Regions from separate parts of the Cupriavidus sp. H39 genome, predicted to be linked through region 2. Evidence: predicted binding sites of a transcription regulator. Region 2 holds the regulator's gene; each other region holds the start of a gene.
The links. The regulator LexA, encoded in region 2, represses DNA repair genes until DNA is damaged. The targets are predictions, from matches to a motif close to ACTGTATNNNNATACAGT.
Positions count from the first base shown of each region.

Region 1: recA (recombinase RecA) is a predicted target of LexA. The motif match lies at 4,669-4,686, and genes of this name have one in related genera.
Region 3: imuA (translesion DNA synthesis-associated protein ImuA) is a predicted target of LexA. The motif match lies at 4,664-4,681, and genes of this name have one in related genera.

Region 1 covers NZ_CP189848.1:840,288-848,269, reverse strand. Annotated here, with positions in the region: gene sucD (succinate--CoA ligase subunit alpha) at 1-509, opposite strand, end outside; gene sucC (ADP-forming succinate--CoA ligase subunit beta) at 597-1,763, opposite strand; gene ACOCMH_RS19390 (DUF2889 domain-containing protein) at 1,852-2,559, opposite strand; gene recX (recombination regulator RecX) at 2,885-3,352, opposite strand; gene recA (recombinase RecA) at 3,464-4,528, opposite strand; gene ACOCMH_RS19375 (response regulator) at 4,766-5,455, shown strand; gene ACOCMH_RS19370 (sensor histidine kinase N-terminal domain-containing protein) at 5,509-7,056, shown strand; gene ACOCMH_RS19365 (DUF4212 domain-containing protein) at 7,053-7,385, shown strand; gene ACOCMH_RS19360 (MFS transporter) at 7,631-7,982, shown strand, end outside.
Region 2 covers NZ_CP189848.1:2,349,097-2,357,078, reverse strand. Annotated here, with positions in the region: gene ACOCMH_RS26285 (hypothetical protein) at 688-966, shown strand; tRNA gene ACOCMH_RS26280 (tRNA-His) at 1,069-1,144, shown strand; gene ACOCMH_RS26275 (hypothetical protein) at 1,235-1,579, shown strand; gene ACOCMH_RS26270 (hypothetical protein) at 1,618-1,788, opposite strand; gene lexA (transcriptional repressor LexA) at 1,902-2,555, opposite strand; gene ACOCMH_RS26260 (asparaginase) at 2,808-3,800, shown strand; gene rpsF (30S ribosomal protein S6) at 3,920-4,294, shown strand; gene priB (primosomal replication protein N) at 4,381-4,680, shown strand; gene rpsR (30S ribosomal protein S18) at 4,684-4,962, shown strand; gene rplI (50S ribosomal protein L9) at 4,995-5,447, shown strand; gene ACOCMH_RS26235 (replicative DNA helicase) at 5,612-7,003, shown strand; gene ACOCMH_RS26230 (DUF47 domain-containing protein) at 7,195-7,821, shown strand; gene ACOCMH_RS26225 (inorganic phosphate transporter) at 7,835-7,982, shown strand, end outside.
Region 3 covers NZ_CP189847.1:422,210-430,191, reverse strand. Annotated here, with positions in the region: gene ACOCMH_RS14390 (hypothetical protein) at 1-288, shown strand, start outside; gene ACOCMH_RS14385 (DUF4135 domain-containing protein) at 798-2,342, opposite strand; gene ACOCMH_RS14380 (JmjC domain-containing protein) at 2,336-3,466, opposite strand; gene ACOCMH_RS14375 (nitrile hydratase subunit alpha) at 3,479-3,799, opposite strand; gene imuA (translesion DNA synthesis-associated protein ImuA) at 4,782-5,264, shown strand; gene ACOCMH_RS14365 (DNA polymerase Y family protein) at 5,309-6,274, shown strand; partial or broken gene ACOCMH_RS14360 (error-prone DNA polymerase) at 6,278-7,982, shown strand, end outside.

The DNA of each region.
Region 1 (7,982 bases), 1.5 Mb from region 2:
AGCTGGCCCACGGCTTCGTACGTCAGCGTGCCCGAGCGCGACACCACGCCGATGCGGCCCTTGCGGTGGATATGGCCCGGCATGATGCCGATCTTGATTTCGTCCGGCGTGATCAGGCCCGGGCAGTTCGGCCCCAGCAGCAGGGTCTTCTTGTTCTCGCGGCGCATGCGGTCCTTGACTTCCATCATGTCGCGCACGGGGATGCCTTCGGTGATGCAGACCACCAGGTCCAGGTCGGCGTCAACGGCTTCCCAGATCGCGGCAGCGGCGCCCGCGGGCGGCACATAGATGACCGACACGGTGGCGCCGGTCTCGGCCTTGGCGTCCTTGACGCTGGCGTAAATGGGAATGCCTTCGAAGTCTTCGCCGGCCTTCTTCGGGTTCACGCCGGCGACAAAGCAGTTCTTGCCGTTGGCGTAGTCGCGGCAGCCACGGGTGTGGAACTGGCCGGTCTTGCCGGTAATGCCCTGGGTGATGACTTTGGTGTCTTTGTTGATCAGAATCGACATGCTTTCGTCCTTTGCTTGACTCTGGCAGCGAGGGCTAGGCCACGCGCGCTGCCGGAGTTCGCTTGTATTGGGTAACGGCGCCTCGGCTTACTTGCCGGCGGCGGCAGCCACGACCTTCTGGGCGGCCTCTTCCATCGTGTCCGCCGAGATGATCGGCAGGCCCGAGTCAGCCAGCATCTTGCGGCCCAGTTCTTCGTTGGTGCCCTTCATGCGCACGACCAGCGGCACCGTCAGGTGCACAGCCTTCGAGGCCGAGATCACGCCTTCGGCGATCACGTCGCAGCGCATGATGCCGCCGAAGATGTTGACCAGGATGGCCTGCACGTTCGGGTTCTTCAGCATCAGCTTGAAGGCTTCGGTCACCTTCTCGGTGGTGGCACCGCCGCCCACGTCGAGGAAGTTGGCCGGCTCGCCGCCGAACAGCTTGATGGTGTCCATGGTGGCCATGGCCAGGCCGGCGCCGTTCACCAGGCAGCCGATGTTGCCGTCCAGCGAGATGTAGGCCAGGTCGAACTTCGAGGCTTCGATTTCGTTGGCGTCTTCTTCATCCAGGTCGCGGTAGGCGACGATTTCCGGGTGACGGAACAGCGCGTTCGAGTCGAAGTTGAACTTGGCGTCCAGCGCGATGACCTTGCCGTCGCCGGTCAGGATCAGCGGGTTGATTTCAGCCAGCGAGGCGTCGGTGTCGTAGAACGCCTTGTACAGGCCTTGCAGGGCCTGGCGAGCCTGGGCAACCGAAGCGTCGGGCACGCCGATCTTGCGGGCAATGTCGTCGGCGTCAGCGTCGGTCAGGCCGGTCGACGGCTCGATGATCAGGGTGTGGATCTTTTCCGGCGAGTGGGCAGCGACTTCTTCAATGTCCATGCCGCCTTCGCTCGACGCCATCAGGGCGATCTTCTGCGAAACACGGTCCACCACCAGCGAAACGTACAGTTCCTTCTTGATGTCGGCGCCTTCTTCGATCAGCAGGCGGTTGACCTTCTTGCCTTCCGGACCGGTCTGGTGCGTGACCAGCTGCATGCCCAGGATGTTCGAGGCATAGGTCTTGACGTCGTCGATGCTCTTGGCAACCTTGACGCCGCCGCCCTTGCCGCGGCCGCCCGCGTGGATCTGCGCCTTGACAACCCACACCGGGCCGCCGAGCTGTTCTGCGGCCTTCAGGGCCTCGTCAACCGAGAACGCGGGAATGCCGCGCGGAACCGGCACATTGTATTTGCGCAGGATTTCCTTGCCTTGATACTCATGGATATTCATGCGTGTTTCCTTTCGGGTAGGCGTAAAAGGTAGAAGGGAAGAATCTGAATGAAGACGAACTCTCTCGCCGGCTGGCCGATCCTGAGAATCAGCCGGAGGTGCCGGTCGGCCGTTCGGCCGGGACAGCGTCGTTGCCGTCGATTGCGTGACCACCGCGGTCGCCATTGGCCGCGGGCTGCTGCGCCTGCGGCGCGGATGCGACGGCAGGCGCGGCCTCGGCCCGTACCTTGGGCGTCGGCTGGTGACCATACCAGCGCGGGTAAAACTGACGCACCACCTCGCCGTCGAAACGCAGGGCGTGGCAGCCGTTCAACTGATAGGGCGGCTCCGGATTCGGATCGTCCTCGCCGTTGTCGCGGATACTGATGACCTCGCCGGCAAAGGCCTGGATCGCGGTGCTGGGCAGCACGCCCGCGGCTTCGGTCAGGTGCGAACAGCCGTGCATGCCGCCCAGGCGCTCGCGCACGGCCTTGCGAAACCCCTTGCGCAGGTTCAGCCCGATCAGCTTGCGGTAAGCCGGGCCGATCGTGTCGCAGTGGGACGGATACGGCACCCAATCCGAGCAGGCCTCGGCATCCACCACCGTCATTTCCTCATCGATGGTGATGCGTAGCCACAGGTCATGCAGCGGCTGGCCTTGCGGCCGGATGCGGTCGCCGGCCAGTTCGATATCGCGGGGCTTGGTGTCGGTCAGGCGCACCTCGATGTCCCACAGGCCGTCTTCCCTCTGGTACGCCTCGGCCGAAATGGCGCGACGGTGACGCAGGGAGCGGTTGACGGGCTGGGACAGAGGCATGGCCAGGCTGAGAATACGGAAGATACGGAGGCGACGGGAGAATCCGGGGGCTGGGGCACCGTGGTGCCGCGGCACCGAAATAACCCGGGGAGTTTAACATGCCAGGCCGCGCTGGCCGGGAACATCCTTGTGCGGCGACTGTCGCGCCAGGATTGTCGGCCGACCATGGCGCCAGGGCAGGCCGGTCAGCATTGCCGCAATGCACCAGCGGACACTGCCTTCCGGCCCTGACAAGAATGCATAGTGGGCATGGCGCGATGACGCAACGCAGCGAAATACACATGACGGCAGCACAGGTACTCGCGCCTGGCCTGCGGACGCGAGTTCAATCCCCGTCGCCGTAGTCCTCGTCCGCGCCCTGGATGATCTTGCCGACCACCGCACGCGAAAAACCGCGTGCCACCATGAAGCGGATCTGCTTCGCCCGTGCCTCGGGCGTATCGGGCGGCGTACCGAAGCGCTTGCGCCAGACCTCGCGGGCACGCTCGGCCTCCGTGGCGCGCAGGCGCTCCTGCAGCTCGCCCAGTTGCTCGCTGTCCAGCTTGTGGGTCTTGGCCTCCTGCATCACGCGCGCGGTGCCATAGCGGGCGCCCCGTCGATGCACCAGGCTGTCGGCGAAGCGCTGGTTCGACAGCCAATTCTCGCGCTCCAGCGCGTCCAGCAATTGTTCCAGCTGCTCGGCCGACTCGGCATGGGGCGCCAGCTTGCGCGCCAGTTCGGCTCGGCTGTGCTCGCGGCGCGACAGGTAGCCGACGGCGCGGGCCTTCAGTGACAGCGGGGGACGGGTTGCCATGGGATGACCGGGAATCAGCGGATCGGAGACCGGCCCTGCGGGCCAAGCAAAAAGGCCGGGGCATCGGCGATGCCCCGGCCTTTCCGGATGGCGCAGCGGGCGCCGGCCCGATCAGTCTTCGATCGTTGCCGCCGCGGCCGCGGCCGTGGGGTTCATGGCCACCACGCCCAGTGCGGCGCGCACCTTGTTTTCGATTTCGTCGGCAATGTCCGGGTTCTCGCGCAGGTATTCGCGCGCGTTGTCCTTGCCCTGGCCGATCTTCTCGCCGTTGTAGCTGTACCAGGCGCCCGACTTCTCGACAATCTTGGCATCCACGCCCAGGTCGATGATCTCGCCCTGGCGCGAGATGCCCTGGCCGTAGAGGATGTCGAAGAAGGCCTCGCGGAACGGCGGCGACACCTTGTTCTTGACCACCTTGACCTTGGTCTCGTTGCCGATCACGTCGTCGCCCTTCTTGATCGAGCCGATGCGGCGGATATCCAGGCGCACCGAGGCGTAGAACTTCAGCGCGTTGCCGCCGGTGGTGGTTTCCGGCGAGCCGAACATCACGCCGATCTTCATGCGGATCTGGTTGATGAAGATCACCAGGCAGTTGGTGCGCTTGATGGTGCCGGTCAGCTTGCGCAGCGCCTGGCTCATCAGGCGGGCCTGCAGGCCGGGCAGCGAATCGCCCATTTCGCCTTCGATTTCGGCCTTGGGCACCAGCGCCGCCACCGAATCGATCACGATCAGGTCGATCGAGCCCGAGCGCACCAGCGCGTCGGTGATTTCCAGCGCCTGCTCGCCGGTGTCCGGCTGCGAGATCAGCAGGTCGCCGACACTCACGCCCAGCTTGGAGGCGTAGTTGACGTCCAGCGCGTGCTCCGCATCGATAAAGGCGCAGGTACCGCCCAGCTTCTGCATCTCGGCCACGACCTGCAGCGTCAGCGTGGTCTTGCCCGACGATTCCGGCCCGTAGATCTCGACCACGCGGCCGCGCGGCAAACCACCGACGCCAAGCGCGATATCCAGGCCGAGCGAACCGGTGGAAACCACCTGGATGTCCTTTTCGACCTCGCCGTCGCCCAGGCGCATGATCGAGCCCTTGCCGAACTGCTTCTCGATCTGGGAGAGCGCGGCGGCAAGCGCCTTTTGCTTCTCGGCGCTCACGCCGGCACCTGCCTTCTTGTCGTCCATGGTCGTCCTTGAGTCAATGGTGTATAAATAGGCCGCATGTGGCGCGGCACCGGCATTTGCCGGCATCAGCGCCGGCCCGGCTATCTGCGCGGCCGCACTCCAGGGGGTCTCCCCGGGCGGCCCCAGCGGAACGTGCGGGTACTGTATAAAAAAACAGTATGCTTGGCAAGCCCCTTCGCGCCGCGCGCCCCTGTTTGCGCACCGGTGCCGGCGATGCCGGCCAGGGTGGAGACAACCATGCGCATTCTGATCGCCGAAGATGACGACGTGCTGGCCGACGGCCTGACACGCTCGCTACGCCACTCTGGCTATGCCGTCGACCATGTCGCCAATGGCCTGGAAGCCGATTCGGCGCTGTCGACCCAGACCTTCGACCTGCTTATCCTCGACCTGGGCCTGCCGCGCATGAGCGGGCTCGAGGTGCTCAAGCGCCTGCGCGCGCGCGGCGCGATGCTGCCGGTGCTGATCCTGACCGCCGCCGACAGCGTCGACGAGCGCGTCAAGGGCCTGGACCTGGGTGCCGACGACTATATGGCCAAGCCCTTCGCCCTGTCCGAGCTGGAAGCGCGCGTGCGCGCGCTGGTGCGGCGCGGCGCCGGCGGCGGCGCCACGCTGATGCGGCACGGGCCGCTGGCCTACGACCAGGTCGGGCGCATCGCCTATCTGAACGACCAGATGCTGGATCTGTCCGCGCGCGAGATCGGCCTGCTCGAGATCCTGCTCACACGCAGCGGCCGCCTGGTATCGAAGGAACAGTTGGTGGACCACCTGTGCGAATGGGGCGAGGAAGTCAGCAACAACGCCATCGAGGTCTACGTGCACCGCCTGCGCAAGAAGATCGAGGTGGGCGGCATCCGCATCGCCACCGTGCGCGGGCTGGGCTATTGCCTGGAAAAATTCCAGCCGGCCGTGGCCGCGCCGCATTGATCGTACCGATCGCATGCAGGCCACGCGACTGACCTGAGCGCAACCTCGCCGACATGAGCCTGCTGCGACTGCCCTGGCGGCGCGTGCCCCGCACCGCGCCACCGCTGCCTCCCGCCCCGGACGCCACCGACCAGGACCTGGCGGACGCCCTGCCGCACCTGGAGGAAAGCACCGCCCATCCCGCACCGCGCTCGCTATTCGGCGAGATCCTCGACTGGATGCTGGCGCCGCTGCTGCTGCTCTGGCCGATGAGCATCGCCGTGACTTACCTGGTGGCCAAGTCGATCGCCAACGGCCCCTTCGACCGCGCGCTGGAAGCCAGCGCCATCGTGCTGTCGCAGCAGGTGCGCGAGGTCAACGGCCGCGTCACGCTGCAGCTGCCGCTGTCGGCGCGCGAGATCCTGCGCGCCGACGAGACCGACAACATCTACTACCAAGTGGTCGGCAAGCGCGGCGAGTACATCGCCGGCGACCATGACCTGCCGCTGCCTTCCGAGGAAGACCAGGGCCACGCGGGGCTGGTGTCGCTGCGCGATGACCGCGTGGCCGGCAACGACGTGCGCGTGGCCTACACGTATATCGAACTGAAGCAGGTCAGCGGCACCCAGCCGGTGCTGGTGCAGGTGGCCGAGACCCTGGACAAGCGCGCGCGCCTGGCCAACGAGATCATCAAGGGCGTGATCCTGCCGCAATTCGTGATCCTGCCGCTGGCGGTGGTGCTGGTGTGGTTCGGGCTGTCGCGCGGGCTGGCGCCGCTGACCGCGATCCAGCAGCGCATCCGTGCGCGCAACCCCGGCGATACCAGCCCCATCGACGAGCGCGCCGCGCCGCAGGAGATCACGCCGCTGGTGGGCTCGTTCAACGACCTGCTGGCACGCCTGGACCAGTCGGTGCAGACCCAGAAGCGCTTTATCGCCGATGCCGCGCACCAGATGAAGACGCCGCTGGCAGGCCTGCGCATGCAGGCCGAACTGGCGCAGCGCGAGCAGTCCCCCGAGGAGCTGCGGCGCTCGCTGGCGCAGATCGCCGGCAGCTCGGAACGCACCGCGCACCTGGTCACACAGCTGCTGTCGCTGGCGCGCATGGAGAACCTGGCCGGCACCGGCGGCATGGCCGCGCTGGACCTGGCAGCGCTGGCGCGCGAGGTGGTGAAGGACTGGCTGCCGCAGGCCTGGGCGCGCGACATCGACCTGGGCCTGGATGCCGACGACCATCCGGTGGTGGTCCAGGGCAATCGCCTGATGCTGACCGAGATGCTGAACAACTTGCTCGACAACGCCATCCGCTACACCCCGCGCGGCGGCCGGGCCACGGTGCGGGTCAGCGCCGATGCCTTTGAACCATTCGCTTACCTGGACGTGGAAGATACCGGCCCGGGCATTGCGCCGGCCGAGCGCGACCGCGTGATGGAACGCTTCTACCGCGTGCTGGGCACCAACACCGAAGGCAGCGGCCTGGGCCTGGCGATCGTGCGCGAAATCGTGCAGCAGCACGGCGGCGACGTCCAGATCTCCGACCACGTCTACCAGCAATCGCCACGGCTGGCCGGTGCGCATTTCCGCGTGACGCTGCGCCGCCCCGAGAACTTTCCCTCCGTATGAATGACAGTCCCACTCCCGGCGGCGCCGAAGCACGCCAGCGCCTCGCCTGGCACCGCAACCTGCGCTGGATCGGCGGCCTGCTCGCGGTCTGGTTCACGGTCACCTTCGTGGTGGCGTGGTTTGCGCGCGACCTGCGCTTCGACTTCTTTGGCTGGCCGTTTTCGTTCTGGGTCGGCGCGCAGGGGGCGCTGGTGGTCTACGTGCTGATGGCCGCGCTCTACGCCTGGCGCATGAACCATAGCGATGCCGAGGCCGAGCGCCCCGCCGCGCCACCGTCGGCGATGCCCTCGCAAGGCGCCTCGCGCGGGCCGGGCGCCGATGCTGCATAGCGGCACGCACGCAAGCCGCATTTCTGCGCGGCGCAGGCGCGCCGACCCTTGCAGCGCAGCATCCAAAGCCTTGCCGGCGGCTAGCGTATACCCCGACGGTTTTGCCGCCTGCGCGCCGGAATCTGTCAGACCGCAGTAAGTTTCGCAACCCACAATCCTCTGCAACTCTGGGCATAGTGGCCAGCCGCGCGGTGCTTCCCGCGCGCCACGCCCCGCCCGAGATTCATTCCAGACGGAGGAGACAAATGGCAAACGTGCAAAACGTCGCGGTGCCCGGAGGGGGCGCGCAGAACGCACCGATGACCCGTGAAGAGCGCAAGGTGATTCTTGCCTCATCGCTGGGTACGGTGTTCGAGTGGTACGACTTTTATCTATACGGCTCGCTCGCGGCCATTATCGCCAAGCAGTTCTTCGCCGGGCTTGACCCGACCTCGGCCTTCATCTTCGCGCTGCTCGCCTTCGCCGCCGGCTTTATCGTGCGGCCGTTCGGGGCCCTGGTGTTCGGTCGCCTGGGCGACATGATCGGGCGCAAGTACACCTTCCTGGTGACGATCCTGATCATGGGCATGTCGACCTTTATCGTCGGCCTGCTGCCCA
Region 2 (7,982 bases):
GCAGTTAGAGTGCAACGGCCTTCAGGGCATTTGAGATCGCTAAAGTTAAGAGTCCGCGCTGCGGACTCTTTTTTTGCGCGCTCGGCCGGCACCACCGGGACGAACGGGTTTGACCAACTTGCCGCGCAAGCGTTCCATCGGTCACGCAGAATGGATTTTCGCTGAATCCGCATCGAGGCCGTTATCGCGTATGGCTGATGCCCACGTCCAGTGTGCCGTAAGTCGTGATGCTCGATTCCCTGCCGTCGGCGCCGCCTGCAGCGCATCCGCCGAGCCAGCCCGCCAGCGCCATCACGGCAAGTATCCTCGTCCTCCATCTACACTTGTTCTGCATGGCCTGTTCGCTGTGTTCGATCACGTCGGTTGGTCTCGCTCGCGGGCAGGAGGTTCCATCGCAGGCATGGCGCGCCATGGAGGCATCGACTAGCCAAGGGAAGGGAAAAAGAGGCAGGCGGCCAATGGGGCGGGCCGCCTGACGGGAAGGTCGAGGGGGGTCAATGTCCCTCGGACTCGAGTATCGCTTCGGGCACGTGCCGCATGAACCCTGCCGAGGTAGGGGCTGTGTTCAGCATATGGGTTGGCTGGCGGGGGTTTCCGGGAGTAGTGCAAGACCCGTGATACGATGGCCGGCACGTTCCCCAGGGGAGATCGGACGCGGCATGCGGACTGTGCCGGCGGGGAGGCAGCATGGACAAAGACAACGTGGAAAACGAAGCGCCGTTCGGCGTCGTCTATGAAGACTTCAGGGTGATCTGGGTGGCCGAGCAGCTCCAGGATGGTAAATGGACGGCGCGCTACTGCTGGCACCCCGGTACTTCCGCTGCCGCAGGCAAGGCGCTGCAGGAAGCCGTGCTGAATGGCAAGTCACGCCGGTTGCTGGGGCAATTTGATACCGAAGCAGAAACCATCGCAGCCATCAAGCAGGCGGTCCTGCTCGAGGCCAAATGGAGCCCGCCGCGATCCTGACCCTGTCCGGCAAAAATTTTTGTGCGGGATACTAGCCATCTCGAAAATCTGTTTGTATAATCTTGTTTTTCGTCGATCAGCGCTTCGCTGATGACCTCTACGGTGGCTGTAGCTCAGTTGGTAGAGTCCAGGATTGTGATTCCTGTCGTCGTGGGTTCGAGTCCCATCAGCCACCCCAAGCATTTTCCAGAACGGCGCCTCGCAAGGGCGCCGTTTTGCATTCCCCGGGGGTGGTATGTCTGTTCGAGCGGCACTGATTGGCGTAGCGATGGCAACCATGGTGGCAGGGTGTGCCACGGGTACTTCCGAGAAAGATGTCCGCGCGCGCCCGCCGATGCGCCTGTTCACGCCGGCCAAGATGGCCGATGTCGCGAAGTGCCTGCGCAACAACCTCGGCGATGACGCGACGCTGGTCCAGTTGCCCGCGAAAAATCAAACCGAAATCCGCATCGGCCAGACCGTCGCAAGCGGCCAATACCAATACGCCTACCTGATCTCGCTGACGGCACAGGCCGACGGCACCGCGCTGGAATTGCGCAAGACCGATACCTGGTTTCCCCAGCTGACGCCGGTGGAACTGGAAGCTGAAGCGAAGGCGTGCGCGCGTAGCTGACCGAGGCGGAGCAGTCGCGTCGAAGGCGTCCGCGAATATCAGGCGGCCAGTTTTTCGGAGGTTTCCAGTTCAAGCATGCGGCAGATTGCGGCCATGCTGCCGACCATGGTACGGCGCTGCGTACCCTGATAGACGCGTACGCCCTTGCTCTGGCGAAACGGCACGGGCTTGACCGGACGGCGGGCGGCGACGTGGTGGATTTGCGGCATGGTGGCACCTCTTTTTTGGCAAAGCGGGGTCAACACCCGGCAAGCCGGGCGGCATCTGCAAAGCAATGGGAGCGGGTGGGCCCGCGCGGGCTGACCGCCCGCGATCGTGGCCGCTAGAAACCGGAAGAGCGGATCAGCCCGACGGCGATGCCTTCCAGCGAGAACTCTTCACCGGGCTCGACGATGATGTTGGTGAAGTCGGGGTTCTCGGCAATCAGTTCGATATGGCCACCGCGCCGCTGCAGGCGCTTGACGGTGACGTCGTCGCCCAGTCGCGCGACTACGATCTTGCCGTTGGCGGCTTCGCTGGCGCGGCGCACCGCGAGCAGGTCGCCGTCGAGGATGCCGGCGTCGCGCATGCTCAGCCCGCGCACGCGCAGCAAATAATCCGGGCGCTCATCGAAGACCGAGGCATCGACCTGGTACTGGCGGTCGATATGCTCGGCGGCCAGGATGGGGCTGCCGGCCGCCACGCGCCCTACCAGCGGCAGCGTCAGCTGCATGACGCCGGCCATCGGCAACGAGAACTGGTCCGGCAGTTCCGAATCGCTGCGCGCTACCTTCAGTCGGATGCCGCGCGACGCGCCCGGCGTCAGTTCGATCACGCCTTTGCGCGCCAGTGCGCGCAGATGTTCTTCCGCGGCATTGGGCGAGGAAAAACCGAACTCCGCTGCGATCTCGGCGCGGGTGGGCGGAAAGCCGGTGCGGCGGATCGTGTTGCGGATCAGATCGAAAATCTGCTGCTGCCGGGGTGTCAGGGTCGCCATGGGATCGCCGTTCCGTGCAGGGCCCCTGGGCCGGATGACGGGGAACTCTGGTCCGTTATCCTGCGTCCGGCGGGCCGGGCACTGTATGTTTAAACAGTATGCTGTGATTTTATACAGTATCGGCGTCAGCGCAAGCAGAATTTTGAGGCGTGTCGCATGGACGTCCGCAGTGCGCCTGGTCCCGGCAGCGGCAAGGCGCGTGCGCCCGCTACAATCGCGGTTGCCTTCCACAACGATTCCTTGCGCGATCCCATGACCCAATTGCCCCGCATTGTCGTATTGGCCACTGGCGGCACCATCGCCGGCGCGGCCGGCAGCGCCGCCAGCAGCGCCCGCTACCAGGCGGCGACCGTGCCGGTGGCCTCCTTGCTGGCCGCGGTGCCGCCCTTGCGGTCGGTCGCCCGCATCGAGGCCGAGCAGGTGGCGCAGGTCGACAGCAAGGACATGACCTTCGCGCTCTGGCAAACACTGGCGGCGCGGGTGGGGCACTGGTCGGCGCAGCCGGACGTTGCCGGAATCGTGATCACGCACGGCACCGACACCCTGGAAGAAACCGCGATGGCGCTGCACCTGACGCAATCGTGCCCGGTGCCCGTGGTGCTGACCGCGGCGATGCGTCCGTCGACGTCGCTGTCGGCGGACGGGCCGCTGAACCTGCTGGATGCGGTGCGCGTCGCCGGCCATCCGGATGCGCGCGGCAAGGGCGTGCTGGTGGTGCTGAACCAGCAAATCCACGCGGCGCGCGACGTGGCCAAGGCGCATACGTCGGCGGTGGATGCCTTTGTTTCGCCGTGCGGGCCGCTGGGTTTCGTCCAGGATGAATATGTGCGCTTTGTCCGGTCGCCGCGGGCGGCGTCGATCATCGGGCCGATGCCGGCGGCCTGGCCGGTGGTGGAGATCGTGGCGAGCTATGCCCAGCCTGGGCGGGTGGTGGTGGATGCGCTGGTGCAGGCTGGTGTCGCCGGTCTGGTGGTGGCCGCGGCCGGCAATGGCTCGGTCCATGAGGTGCTGGCAGCCGCGCTCGCCGACGCCGCCGGAGCCGGGATGGCGGTGGTGCGCAGTTCGCGTACCGGTGCGGGCCATGTGGCGATCCCGCCGCAACCGAGTCCTGCCGACGGTGTGTTCGTGTCGGCCGCGGACCTCAACCCCTATAAGGCGCGCGTGTTGCTGGCGTTTGCCCTGGCGGCAGATGCGGGATTGGCGCGCGATCCGGCGAGGCTGCAGGCGGTGTTCGCCAGTGCCTGATTTGCCCGTGTAATCAGTGGCTTGCGCTGATGCCGTGCGGCGGGCTATAATTTAAGGCTATTTAACCTTGCCACACCGGACTCGTGACGCCCGGGTGGCTAATCCCAAAAGGAGCGTCAATGCGTCATTACGAAATCGTCTTCATCGTCCACCCGGACCAGAGCGAACAAGTGCCGGCCATGATCGAGCGCTACAAGCAGCTCGTGACCTCGCAGAACGGCAACGTTCACCGCGTGGAAGACTGGGGCCGTCGCCAGATGGCTTACATGATCCAGAAGCTGGCCAAGGCTCACTACGTTTGCCTCAACATCGAATGCGGCAAGGAAACGCTGGCTGAACTGGAACACGCGTTCAAGTTCAACGACGCCGTCCTGCGCCACCTGATCGTGCAGACCAAGAAGGCCGAGACCGCACCTTCGCCGATGATGAAGGAAGTGCAGCGCGAAGAAGCCCGCAAGGCCGCGCAAACGACCACCGAAGCCCAGGCCGCCTGAGTGCGGACTGCGGTGCGCGCCGTGGCTGACAGCGTCGGCCAGGGCACGGGAAACAGCAAGGATTGCAACCAGCAAGAGGCCCCGCGTTGAACCAGCTTCGGCTTGCCGCCACCCTGGCGGAACGCGATGCCCTGCGCTATACCCCGGCCGGGGTCCCCGTCGTCAACTGCATCCTGCAGTACAGCGGCGAGGCCGTCGAGGCGAACACGCCGCGGCAGGTCGAGTTTGCAATCGCAGCGATGGGGATCGGCCAGGTTGGCCAGCGTCTGGAGCGGCTGCCGCTCGGCACGCTGCTCGACTGCGAAGGATTCCTGACCCGCAAGCACCGCAACAGCAAGGCTCTCGTCTTTCACATCACTGGATGTAAAGCATTCGAAAAGGATTGAATCATGGCATTCGTCAAACGTGACAACAAGAACAAGAAGCGCTTCCAGCAACAGAACCCGCTGTTCAAGCGCAAGCGCTTCTGCCGCTTCACCGTGGCTGGCGTGGAACAGATCGACTACAAGGATCTGGACACCCTGAAGGACTTCATCGGCGACAACGGCAAGATCACGCCGGCCCGCCTGACCGGTACCAAGGCCCACTATCAGCGTCAGCTGGATACGGCCATCAAGCGCGCGCGTTTCCTCGCGCTGATGCCGTACACCGACCTGCACAAGAACTGATCAGGCCCTAGGTCCGTCAAGGAGAGAACACGATGCAAATCATTCTGCTGGAAAAAGTCGTCAACCTGGGCAACCTGGGTGACATCGTCAAGGTGAAGGACGGTTACGCCCGTAACTTCCTGATCCCGGGCAAGAAGGCCCGCCGCGCCACGCAATCCGCGATCGCCGAATTCGAAGTCAAGCGCGCCGAGCTGGAGAAGGCCGCCGCCGAGAAGCTGGCCGCCGCGCAAGCCGAAGGCGAGAAGCTGAACGGCCTGACCGTCCAGATCTCGCAGAAGTCGGGTGTCGACGGCCGCCTGTTCGGTTCGGTGACCAACGCCGACATCGCTGAAGCCCTGGCTGGCCAAGGCTACAAGCTGGAAAAGGCTCAGGTTCGCATGCCGAACGGTCCGCTGAAGATGGTCGGCGACCACCCGGTCAGCGTTGCGCTGCACACGGACGTCGTGGTCGACGTGACCGTGTCGGTGGTGGGCGAGAGCGTCTAAGGACGCGCCGCCTCGGCCAGCGCATCGCGCCGGCCAAAGCCCGCAAGCATGGCAAAGAAGGCAGGAGCCCCGGCTCCTGCCTTTTTTGTTGCCCGCCTGCCTTTGACGGCGCAGTCGCCAAATGTACGTCGAAGTGTGTCCGCCCGCCGTTATAATCCCTCCCCATGAACGCGCCCGTCGCCGACCCCCAACTCGATAACCTCAAGGTCCCGCCGCACTCCATCGAAGCCGAGCAATCGGTGCTGGGTGGCCTGCTGCTGGACAACGCCGCCTGGGACCGCATCGCGGACTTTCTTTCCGAGGCGGATTTCTACCGTTTCGACCACCGGATGATCTTCCAGAGCATCGCCCGGTTGATCTCGGCCACCAAGCCGGCCGACGTGATCACGGTCTACGAGATGCTGCAAGTGGCCGGCAAGGCCGAAGAGGTGGGCGGGCTGGCGTACCTGAATTCGCTGGCGCAGAACACCCCCAGCGCGGCCAATATCCGCCGCTACGCGGAAATCGTGCGCGAGCGCTCGGTGCTGCGCAAGCTGGTGACGGTGGCCGACGATATCGCTTCAGCCGCGTTCGCGCCCAAGGGCCGCGAAGTGCGCGAGTTGCTCGACGAGGCCGAGTCCAAGGTCTTTGCGATCGCCGAAGAGGGCTCGCGCGGGCAGAAGGGCTTCCAGGAAATCCAGCCGCTGCTGACCCAGGTGGTGGAGCGCATCGACGAGCTGTATCACCGCGATTCGACCACCGATGTCACCGGCGTGCCGACCGGCTTCATCGACCTGGACAAGATGACCAGCGGCATGCAGCCGGGCGACCTGGTCATCGTCGCCGGCCGCCCGTCGATGGGCAAGACGGCGTTCTCGCTGAATATCGGCGAGCACGTGGCGGTGGAGCAGGGCTTGCCGGTCGCCGTGTTCTCGATGGAAATGGCGGGCACGCAGCTGGCCATGCGTATGCTGGGCTCGGTCGGCCGCCTCGACCAGCACCGGCTGCGGACCGGGCGCTTGCTCGACGAAGACTGGCCGCGGCTGACGCATGCGATCCAGCGCATGAACGACACCCAGCTGTTCATCGACGAAACCCCGGCGCTGAACCCGATGGAACTGCGCGCCCGCTCGCGCCGCCTGGCACGCCAGTGCGGGCAGCTGGGCCTGATCATCATCGACTACCTGCAGCTGATGTCGGGTTCGGGTGGCGGCGAGAACCGCGCCACGGAAATTTCAGAAATTTCCCGTTCCCTGAAGGGCCTGGCGAAGGAGCTGAATTGCCCGGTGATCGCGCTGTCGCAGCTGAACCGAAGCCTGGAGCAGCGTCCCAACAAGCGCCCGGTGATGTCCGACCTGCGCGAATCCGGCGCTATCGAACAGGATGCCGACGTGATCCTGTTCATCTACCGCGACGAAGTCTATAACGCCGACTCGCAGGACAAGGGCACCGCCGAGATCATCATCGGCAAGCAGCGTAACGGCCCGATCGGCACGGTGCGCCTGACCTTCCTCGGCCAGTTCACGAAGTTCGACAACTTCAGCGGCGGCCCGGCTTTCTTCGACAACGACACCTGACGAAGTCAAGCGGGGCAGCCATCCTCGGTGCCATCCCGTCTCGTTTGCGCCAAATTCGCGGGCAATGTCCCGCTAACCCTGTAAAATATTGCGCTTTGATGACAGCCGCTGCGCGCGGCGGTCATGCAACGCGTCCGCTTAATCCCGCAACACCATCCGCAGCGCCAGCACGCTGCCACAAGGAACATTCCATGTTCGGCCGATTCATGCCCACCGAGGGCAAGTTCTTCGAATATTTCAACCAGCATGCCGACTGCGCGGTGACCGCCGCCCATGAACTGCAGGCGCTGGTCAACGACCTGCCCAACGCCGAGGCCCATGCCCGCCGCGTCCAGGCCACCGAAAAGAAGGCCGACCGCATCACGCACGACACCATCGACCTGCTGCACAAGACTTTCATCACGCCGCTGGACCGTGACGAAATCCACAAGCTCATCACGACCATGGACGACATCCTGGACCTGATGGAAGACGTGGCCGAGACCATCTCGCTCTATGACGTGACCAACCTGACCGACGAGGCGCTGCGCCTGGCCGCGATCTGCGTGCAGTGCTGCGACCAGGTCAAGATCGCGGTGGGCCTGCTCGAGGACATGGGCAATGCCAGCACCATCCTGAAGACTGCGCAGCAGATCGACCAGCTGGAATCCGAGGCTGACCGCGTGATGCGCTCGGCGATGTCCAAGCTGTTCCGCGACGAGACCGACGTCAAGCGCCTGATCAAGCTGAAGGCGATCTACGAACAGCTCGAGACGATCACCGACAAGTGCGAGGACGTCGCCAACATCATCGAAGGCATCGTCCTGGAAAACGCCTGAGGCGGCTATCGGCATGCAGACCATACAAATGAGCCTGTGGGTGATCGCCTTGCTGGTGGCGCTGGCACTGCTGTTCGACTTCATGAACGGCTTCCACGACGCGGCCAACTCGATCGCCACGGTGGTGTCCACGGGCGTGCTCAAGCCCCACCATGCGGTGG
Region 3 (7,982 bases), on a different replicon from region 2:
GGGAACACCTTTTCCCATGTCAACACGGTGACCAAGGGCGACTTTGCCGCCCTGACGAAGGAGTTGGAGAGCCACGGCGTTTCCAAAGGGGACATCGCCGAACTTCAAGTGGCAATTCAGCAGGATGGGCCATCGCAAGACGTGGCAAAGGGCGCGCTCGGGCCAAAGGTAAGGGCTTGGATTGGCAGCATGGTAGCCAAGGCTGGTACAGCTGCCTGGGATATCTCAATTCAGACCGGCGCGGGCGTTCTCGCAATGGCCATCGGGAAGTACTACGGCTTCGGCTGAGCTCTTCACCCAAGAATCCCCCAATCCCAAATCAACCCTGCTGACTCGGAAGCCGCATTCTGCTGTGGCTTGTGGCGGGGTTCAAGTCCCCACCCCTGTACCCCCGGCTCAGAAACGGGAACTATTGCACGCTCAAGCCAAGCGGGGCTTAACCGCTGTGAGGAACCGGAATTCATGAGACTGCGTTTTCCAAAGAATCAACGACTTATCAGTTAATTCGGTCCGCGCTCTCCCGCTCTAGAACCGGAAATAGCGAGACTACCCTGACGTGAAGCGCGAATTCGCTGGACTGCTCCGCACCGGGGCTAACTGTCTCTTGCGACCCAAAGCGGAAATTCAGACGAACCGTCCTACGGATGAAAGCGGCCTCTCGAAGAGCGCTAAGTGCGGGCTGTTGCAAAGCAGAAGTGGACCAGCTTATTAACAGTCGATCGGTAGCGCAGCGGCCGACCATTTAACGTGCCCAGCACAATGGGACATGATCACATTATCGAGTCTTGATTTGGTTGTCAGTCGGCCGCCCTCTCGGACTCACCTCGGCGCGCAAGTGACTTGGCCAATCGAGCGCGCAGCATCGCGACCTGCTCCTCGACTACTGCGTCGGAAATCCTGTCCAGTCGGTGGCGGACTACTTGTAGCGGGCAGAGATCGAAAACGCCCGGAACGATGACGTCGCGCAGGATCAGGCAATTGCTGTCAGCTCGAACATATGCAGCCGGTATGTCGAGTGCCTCGAGATCAATAACCTCCTGCTGGAAAATTGTCCGTGCTGCATGGTGGAACTGCGGGGCTGCGTCGACTAGATCTAACTCAACTTGCGAATGCCATGCGTTGGTCGCATAGGATGAGAAGCAAATGGCTGACATTCGTTCTGCCAGCAGGGCGGCATAGACTCGCGTGGCGCGAAGTGGAACTCGAAATGTGGATGTGGGCGGGATGAGAGCAAACAGTTCATCCTTGAACTCTCTAATGAACTCTGAAGCACGCCATACGCCGTGACTGAACATCTCGAAGTATTCGACTGCCGGTGCTATGCGTCGTCCCTCGACTTCTACTGCGCTGCGGCTACGATAATGGACAAGCTGTCGTTGCTCCGACGAAAGTACAATCTGCAGGCCAGCGTTAGGATCAGCACGAAACAAGAACTCCACACAGCTGAGGCCACCGTAGTCAATGTCCTGCCCGCCATAATGATCGAAGTTCAAGAAGAGGGATGTAACGTCGTCGTGTTCTTCGCGAGGTCGCTTCAGTAAAAAAGCTGCCGCCGCCTCGGAAAATCGTGGCTGACACAGCGTTTCGCAGTCCACCACCACAGGTCCCTCAACAGTTGCGATAATATTTTCAAAATGTAGATCCGACGCGTTCAGAACACTTGCGATTGCATACAGCACACCGCCATTGAATGCGAACCGCTGGGCAGACCGCTTATCGAGCGTCGCCTGATACGCTACTTCAGCCATCCAATGGTAGCCCTGACGCGCTAATACTTCGGCTACTCCAAGCTGAAGGTCCTCACGAGCCAGCAGATGAGATAGGTCTGCCAGCAGTTGCGCGCCAGATCCAGTTCGAGGTTTGTAATACAGCGCGCGCTGGCCGCAAAAATTGAGCTTTAGCACGTGCTGCCCATGGTGCTTGTCCGCTGACGCAATCCGTATCGAGTCTAGTTCGGACTTTTCGACCCAGGGAAATTTGATCCGTAATTCTGTTTTGTCTGATCCATACCGAGCCTCGACCACGACGAATTCGGCTATGAGCTGTTGTGACTGCTTGTAGAGCGCCCTGTCGAGAACTTGGCAGCGGCCCAGTTGCTCCTTCATCCATTGAGCCAGTCCGATTGCTGGCAATTGATTGAAGTGCTGTTCGACGGCGCACTTCAGGGGAAGACACATGCGCTTATAGAGCGCGACGAGTTCTTGTTCTAAGCCCACAACCACAGCAGGGTCCGAAGGGCGGTCTGGCTGTAGCCGGTCAATCACTCTCTTCGCGATTTCTTGGAGGCCGGCCTCGTCGTCTGAGTGGACCTTAGCGTCCTCAATTAAGCATGAGATCAGCACTTATTTTTGTACTCCAAGGCCCCAATAGTCAGGAGTTGGCGCCCCAGCTCAAGTGTGTCCTCAATCGCAATTCCCAGTTCCTGAGCAAGGATGCGCGGGGAGAATTCAAGCCTGTCGTTGATCATCTGCAATGCGCGGAAGTATCCGGCCGGCACAGCCGCTTTGGCACTAGGCTCGGAGCGCACGCCGTAGTCAAACAGTAGGCCCAACACCTCGATGGTGGAAAGTTCGCGCGACAGCCAATAATTCAAAGGCTCCCGTCCGGCGCATACGAGAACGTCGTCAGGCGCGAGACTACCGATGCGCAGAATCGAGGTTAGGCTGTCATGCGGTAGGTATGTTTTCGTTCGCACCTGCGCTATCTGAGTGCCGAATTGAGAATCCAATATTTGCAGCGCTTCGCGCACCGCCTCTTCTTGTTGAGCAAGCTCAAGGGGGCGACGCAAGACCTGTTCAAGCATGCTAACTTTGCGGATCATCGAGACGATACCGTCGGCCACCGTCTGCAGGTGAACGCCTGCGGAAAGGTGCAGTGAACCTGCTTCGCCCGGCTGCCCCCGGTGAATGTGACCTCGCGGGATGAACAAGACGTCACCCGGCCCAAGATCGACGCGAAGGTATTCACGTCCGGACTGGTCTTGGGCTACGGGCGGCTTATGCATTCCCTCAATGGGAAATGGCATGTCGGGCTCTGCGACGGACCAAGACTTGGTCCCGTGAATCTGGACAAGAAAGACGTCAACCTCGTCGTAGTGGTAGCCGAAGCAGTGTTGGGACGACGGGGACAGAAACGCAGTAACGAATGTACGGCAACCCTCGGGGTATGCTTGATTGATCTTGTGGCAGAGATGGGCGACTCGTGGATTGCAGAGGTTCAGTTTGTTGAAAATGGCCGTATAGCCATTGGCCAACCCCTCGAAGATCCATTGGAGCGCATCCTGCCGTGCTGCGGCGACCGTCGGAAAGATCTCCTTGTCCGCGCCTGCCATGCGGATGTTCTGGTCGACTCGGAATCGGTTGATCCAGAGGTCAACCTCGAAATCCGCCAGTGAGTACTGAAAGCCCGGGAGGGCGTCCTCGAGGCGAAACTTATACGCACTCTCGCGAGCACGGAACCCGGTCACTGGCGAATTGCGTCAGCAGATAATCGACGGCAGGATGAGCTGAGTTCCAGCTCGCGCGATCTGGAGCATCTCGTCTTGGGTGAGCGGTTGGGTTAGCGGTGGCGCCGGGATGACGAAATGCAGCTTAGGCGTTTCGTCCGCCATGAAGACGTACTCGATGTCCGGATTCACCAGCACGCCCTCGGCTTGGAGCACTGTCTTGGGGTCCGCCAGCAATGCTGCCTTGAACGCAGGATCCTGCCAGCACTTCAGCACGATCGCAGCCATCTGTTCTCGAATTCGGGCTTTTTGGCTGGCCAGCGGTTCGCCCTGAACGATCATGTTCTGCGGCATTCTGGACCTCCTTTCCCGAATAGTCTCAAGAAACAATAGTTGCGGGCGGCTAAATCCGTCAAGTAGGTGGGACCCTATAGCTCAGTATGAAAGATCCCGGCACGCAACCATCGGCTGGGAGCTCTCTCCAAGGGATCTCCTCTTGGCGGTCCGCTCGAATGACCGCAATGGAGAGATTATGCTGCGTGGCACGGTCAAAACTGTCGAACCACTCCCGGATCGCGTCGGCCACAACGCGTGGATCGCAAGTGGCGGCATCCGGAACGCATGACCGAATGAGACTTTCGACGTCAAATCTTCCTTCCACCCGTGCCCGCCAGGCATCGCGGTCACTGGCCAGGATAGCGAGGTGCTGGTCTCGGATCGATATGTAACGCATGGCGCAGACAGAAAATGGAGTTGCCCCGTATTGACGGCCGCCGCGCCGATATCTTGACCACTCACTGCTTTAGTCAGCAAAGGGTGCACTGTGTGCCGACCGTCAGGGTCCGGGCTCAGCGTCGGCGGGAATTGCACGCCAGTCCAGCTAATTCCTGCTTCCTACAGTAGTCCTGTACATGCAGCCGGGTGTGCCACGGCATGACACCTTCAACGGCCTCCAGATGCAAAAACCACGACTCTTGCAGGATCGCGGCTCTTCAACTTGGTTGCGGCTCGAACCCGGAGCCGGACTCACAGATTGCGATTGCTCTTGTCAGAGCTCGGAACTGATAGGGGCATTGCTACGAGATAGCCGCAAGTCAGGGCAGTCGCACTATTTCAGAAAACTCCAGTCTCACAGAAGACATCCCAGTCTCACGAATTCCGTTTCCCCGCAACCGCTGTGCTGGCTGCTGCGCCGGGTGGACTTTTCGACACGTGAATACTGTACGGATATACAGTACACTGTCAGCAGGATACCGGACTGATGCTGACAGTTGCCCCCGAAACCATCCATCCCTCGCTCTGGCTTGCCTCATAGCTGGCCAGGGGCAACGCACGCGTGGTGTCGACCGGCTACTCGTCGCTGGATAAGGAATTGCCCGGCGGCGGCTGGCCCGTCGGCTGCCTGACAGAGTTGCTACAGCGACAGCCCGGTATCGGCGAACTCCGGCTGCTGCGTCCGGCGCTCGCCGCGTCTTCAACACGCCCGATTGCCCTCTTAGCACCTCCCTACGCGCCGCAAGTGCTTGCGCTCGCAAACTGGAGCATACCGCCGGAGCGGCTACTGTGGATCGAAGCGCAACGGACTGCGGATGTCCTTTGGGCCGCTGAGCAAACGTTGCGGGCCGGCACCTGTGGTGTCTTGGTCCTTTGGCAATCGCACTTGCGCAATGACGCCTTGCGACGTCTTCATCTCGCTGCGCACACATCGGAAACACTTTTTTTGTCGTACGACCCGCGGCATGCGCTCGCGATGCCTCCCCTGCCCCGTTACGGCTGGCGCTTGAGCCGGCAGCCTGCGGCGTTACCGTCAACTTCGTGAAGCGCCGCGGGCCGCAGCAAAAGTCCCCTCTGCTCGAGGCCAGCATGCCGGTGCAAATACTACCTGCTGCGCGGCCCTTTGCCGACTGGTTTGACGGCCTCGGCTGCCGCACACTATCGGATCTGCGCCGCCTGCCTCGCGCGGGCCTGCAGCGCCGATGCGGCGGCGACATCGTGGAGGCCCTGGACCGCGCATATGCGGAGGCACCGGAGGTTTTCGAGTGGGCCGAAGCTCCATCCGCCTTCCATTCAGCCTTGGATCTGCCGGACCGGATCGAGCATGCCGAGGTGACGCTTGCCTACGGCCGCGGGCTGTTGGTACAAATGATCGGGTGGTTGACCGCCTGGCAGTTAGCCGTAAAACGGTTTGCCTTCGAACTGCGCCATGAACGCGGCCGGGCCGCCATCCCGCCAACCAAGATCGAGATCGCACTTGCGGAGCCGAACTGGCATGAAGATCACCTCGTACGCATTCTGAAAGAGCGACTCGCGCTGGTGACTGCCGTCGCGCCGACGATCGCGGTAGCGCTTACTGCTATTGACACGGAGCCGGTCGCCCCGCCCAGCGATTCGCTATTCCCAGAGCCGGGAGGGACACCTGCCGATCACGCGCGTCTGTTGGAACTGCTCAGCGCCAGGCTCGGTCCGGAGAACGTCCGCCAGCCTTGCTTGCGCGCTGATTACCGGCCGGAGGTCGCCAACGACTGGATGCCGGCCACGAAAAAGCCAATACGCCTGCCATTGCCAGCCGCCCTCCCCCGCCCCGCATGGCTTCTGGGCAAACCGGTAGCCCTAATCGAGCGCGATCACCGCCCCTTCTACGGCTCGCCGTTGCACATTGTTTCCCCACCTGAGCGCATCGAGGCGGGATGGTGGGGAGGTGAACTGGTCACGCGCGACTATTTCGTTGCCGAGGGCAAGGACCACACCTGCTACTGGATTTTCCAAGAACGTATGGGCAGCCGGGAGGGTGACGAGGCACGCTGGTACCTGCACGGGCTGTTCGGGTGAATCATGCGCGAGACAATCCCGGCGGGCTTACCCGACTATGCGGAGCTGCACTGCTATTCCAATTTCTCCTTCCTCAAGGGGGCCTCGCGTCCGGAAGAGCTTGCCGAACGCGCAGCAGAACTCGGCTACCATGCGTTGGCGATCACGGACGAATGCTCGCTTGCTGGGATCGTGCGCGCGCATACGGAGGCGAAAAAATCGGGCATGCGTCTGGTCGTGGGAGCTTGGTTCCGCCTGCAAAATGCTGATGCCTCCCCTGCCGTCTCCTTCCTGGCACTCGCCCGAAACCGGGAGGGCTACGGCAACCTGTGCGAGCTCATCACCCTTGGCCGCATACGCGCTGGAAAAGGTTCCTATGTGCTGACGCCCCGCGACTTGGCGGCGCCGGACGCTCCTTACCAGCACCTCAGGGGCCTGCCGGACTGCCTCATTGTCTTCACGCCGGACTATGGTGTGCCATTCGATAAGCTGGATGCGCAAGCCTCATGGGTCAGTGCAACCTTCGCAGGTCGTGCCTGGATGGGCCTGAACCTGTTGTACCGGCCGATGGATGACATCCATCGTGGCACCGTCGAAGAAGCCGCAGCGCGACACCACCTTCGCGTCGTGGCCACCGGCTGCGTGACCATGCATGTGCGCTCGCGAAAGCCGATGCACGATGTGCTAACGGCGATCCGTGTGGGCCGGCCAGTGTCAGACTGTGGGTACGACTTGGCTCCGAATGCGGAAACGCATTTGCGCTCGCGGCTGCGCCTGGCCAACATCTACCCGCATCGTTACCTGACGGAATCGATCCACATCGCAAATCTCTGCCAGTTCTCGCTTGACGAATTGCGCTACGAATACCCCGACGAAGTGATACCGGATGGCGTGCTGCCCGCGGAGTACCTTCGCACAGAAACCTATGCGGGTGCGCACCGCCGCTATCCCGCCGGCATTCCGCTCACCGTACAACAGCAGCTGGAACACGAACTCGCCCTCGTCAGAGAAATGGACTACGAGCGGTACTTCTTGACGGTCTACGATATCGTCCGCTTTGCGCGTTCCAACGGCATCCTTTGCCAAGGGCGGGGCTCGGCCGCCAATTCCGCCGTTTGCTATTGCCTGGGCATCACAGAGGTCGACCCTGCGCGGGGCAACCTGCTATTCGAGCGCTTCATCTCCAAGGAACGTGGCGAGCCACCCGATATCGACGTCGATTTCGAGCACCAGCGACGCGAGGAGGTGATCCAGTATCTCTACCGGAAGTACGGGCGAGATCGTGCCGCGCTAGCTGCGGCTGTGACCACCTACCGACCGCGCAACGCCCTACGCGATGCCGGCAAAGCGTTCGACGTCGATCCCGCGATCATTGATCTGGTGGCCAAATCGCACCACTGGTTCGATGGAAAAGCAGATTTGCTGCGGCGCTTCAACGAGAGCGGTGTGGATCCAGACGCAGAGCTATCCCAACGGTGGGCCAACATGGCCGTGTCGTTGCTCGGTTTCCCACGCCATCTGTCGCAGCACACCGGCGGCTTTGTGCTGGCTCGGGGCAAGCTATCGCGTCTTGTTCCCATCGAGAACGCTGCCATGGCTGACCGCAGTGTGATCCAGTGGGACAAGGACGATTTGGACGCGCTGGGTCTGCTCAAGGTCGACGTACTGGCGTTGGGCATGCTCTCAGCGGTGCGTCGCGCGCTGGACCTAGTAGCACAGCAGCGCGGCG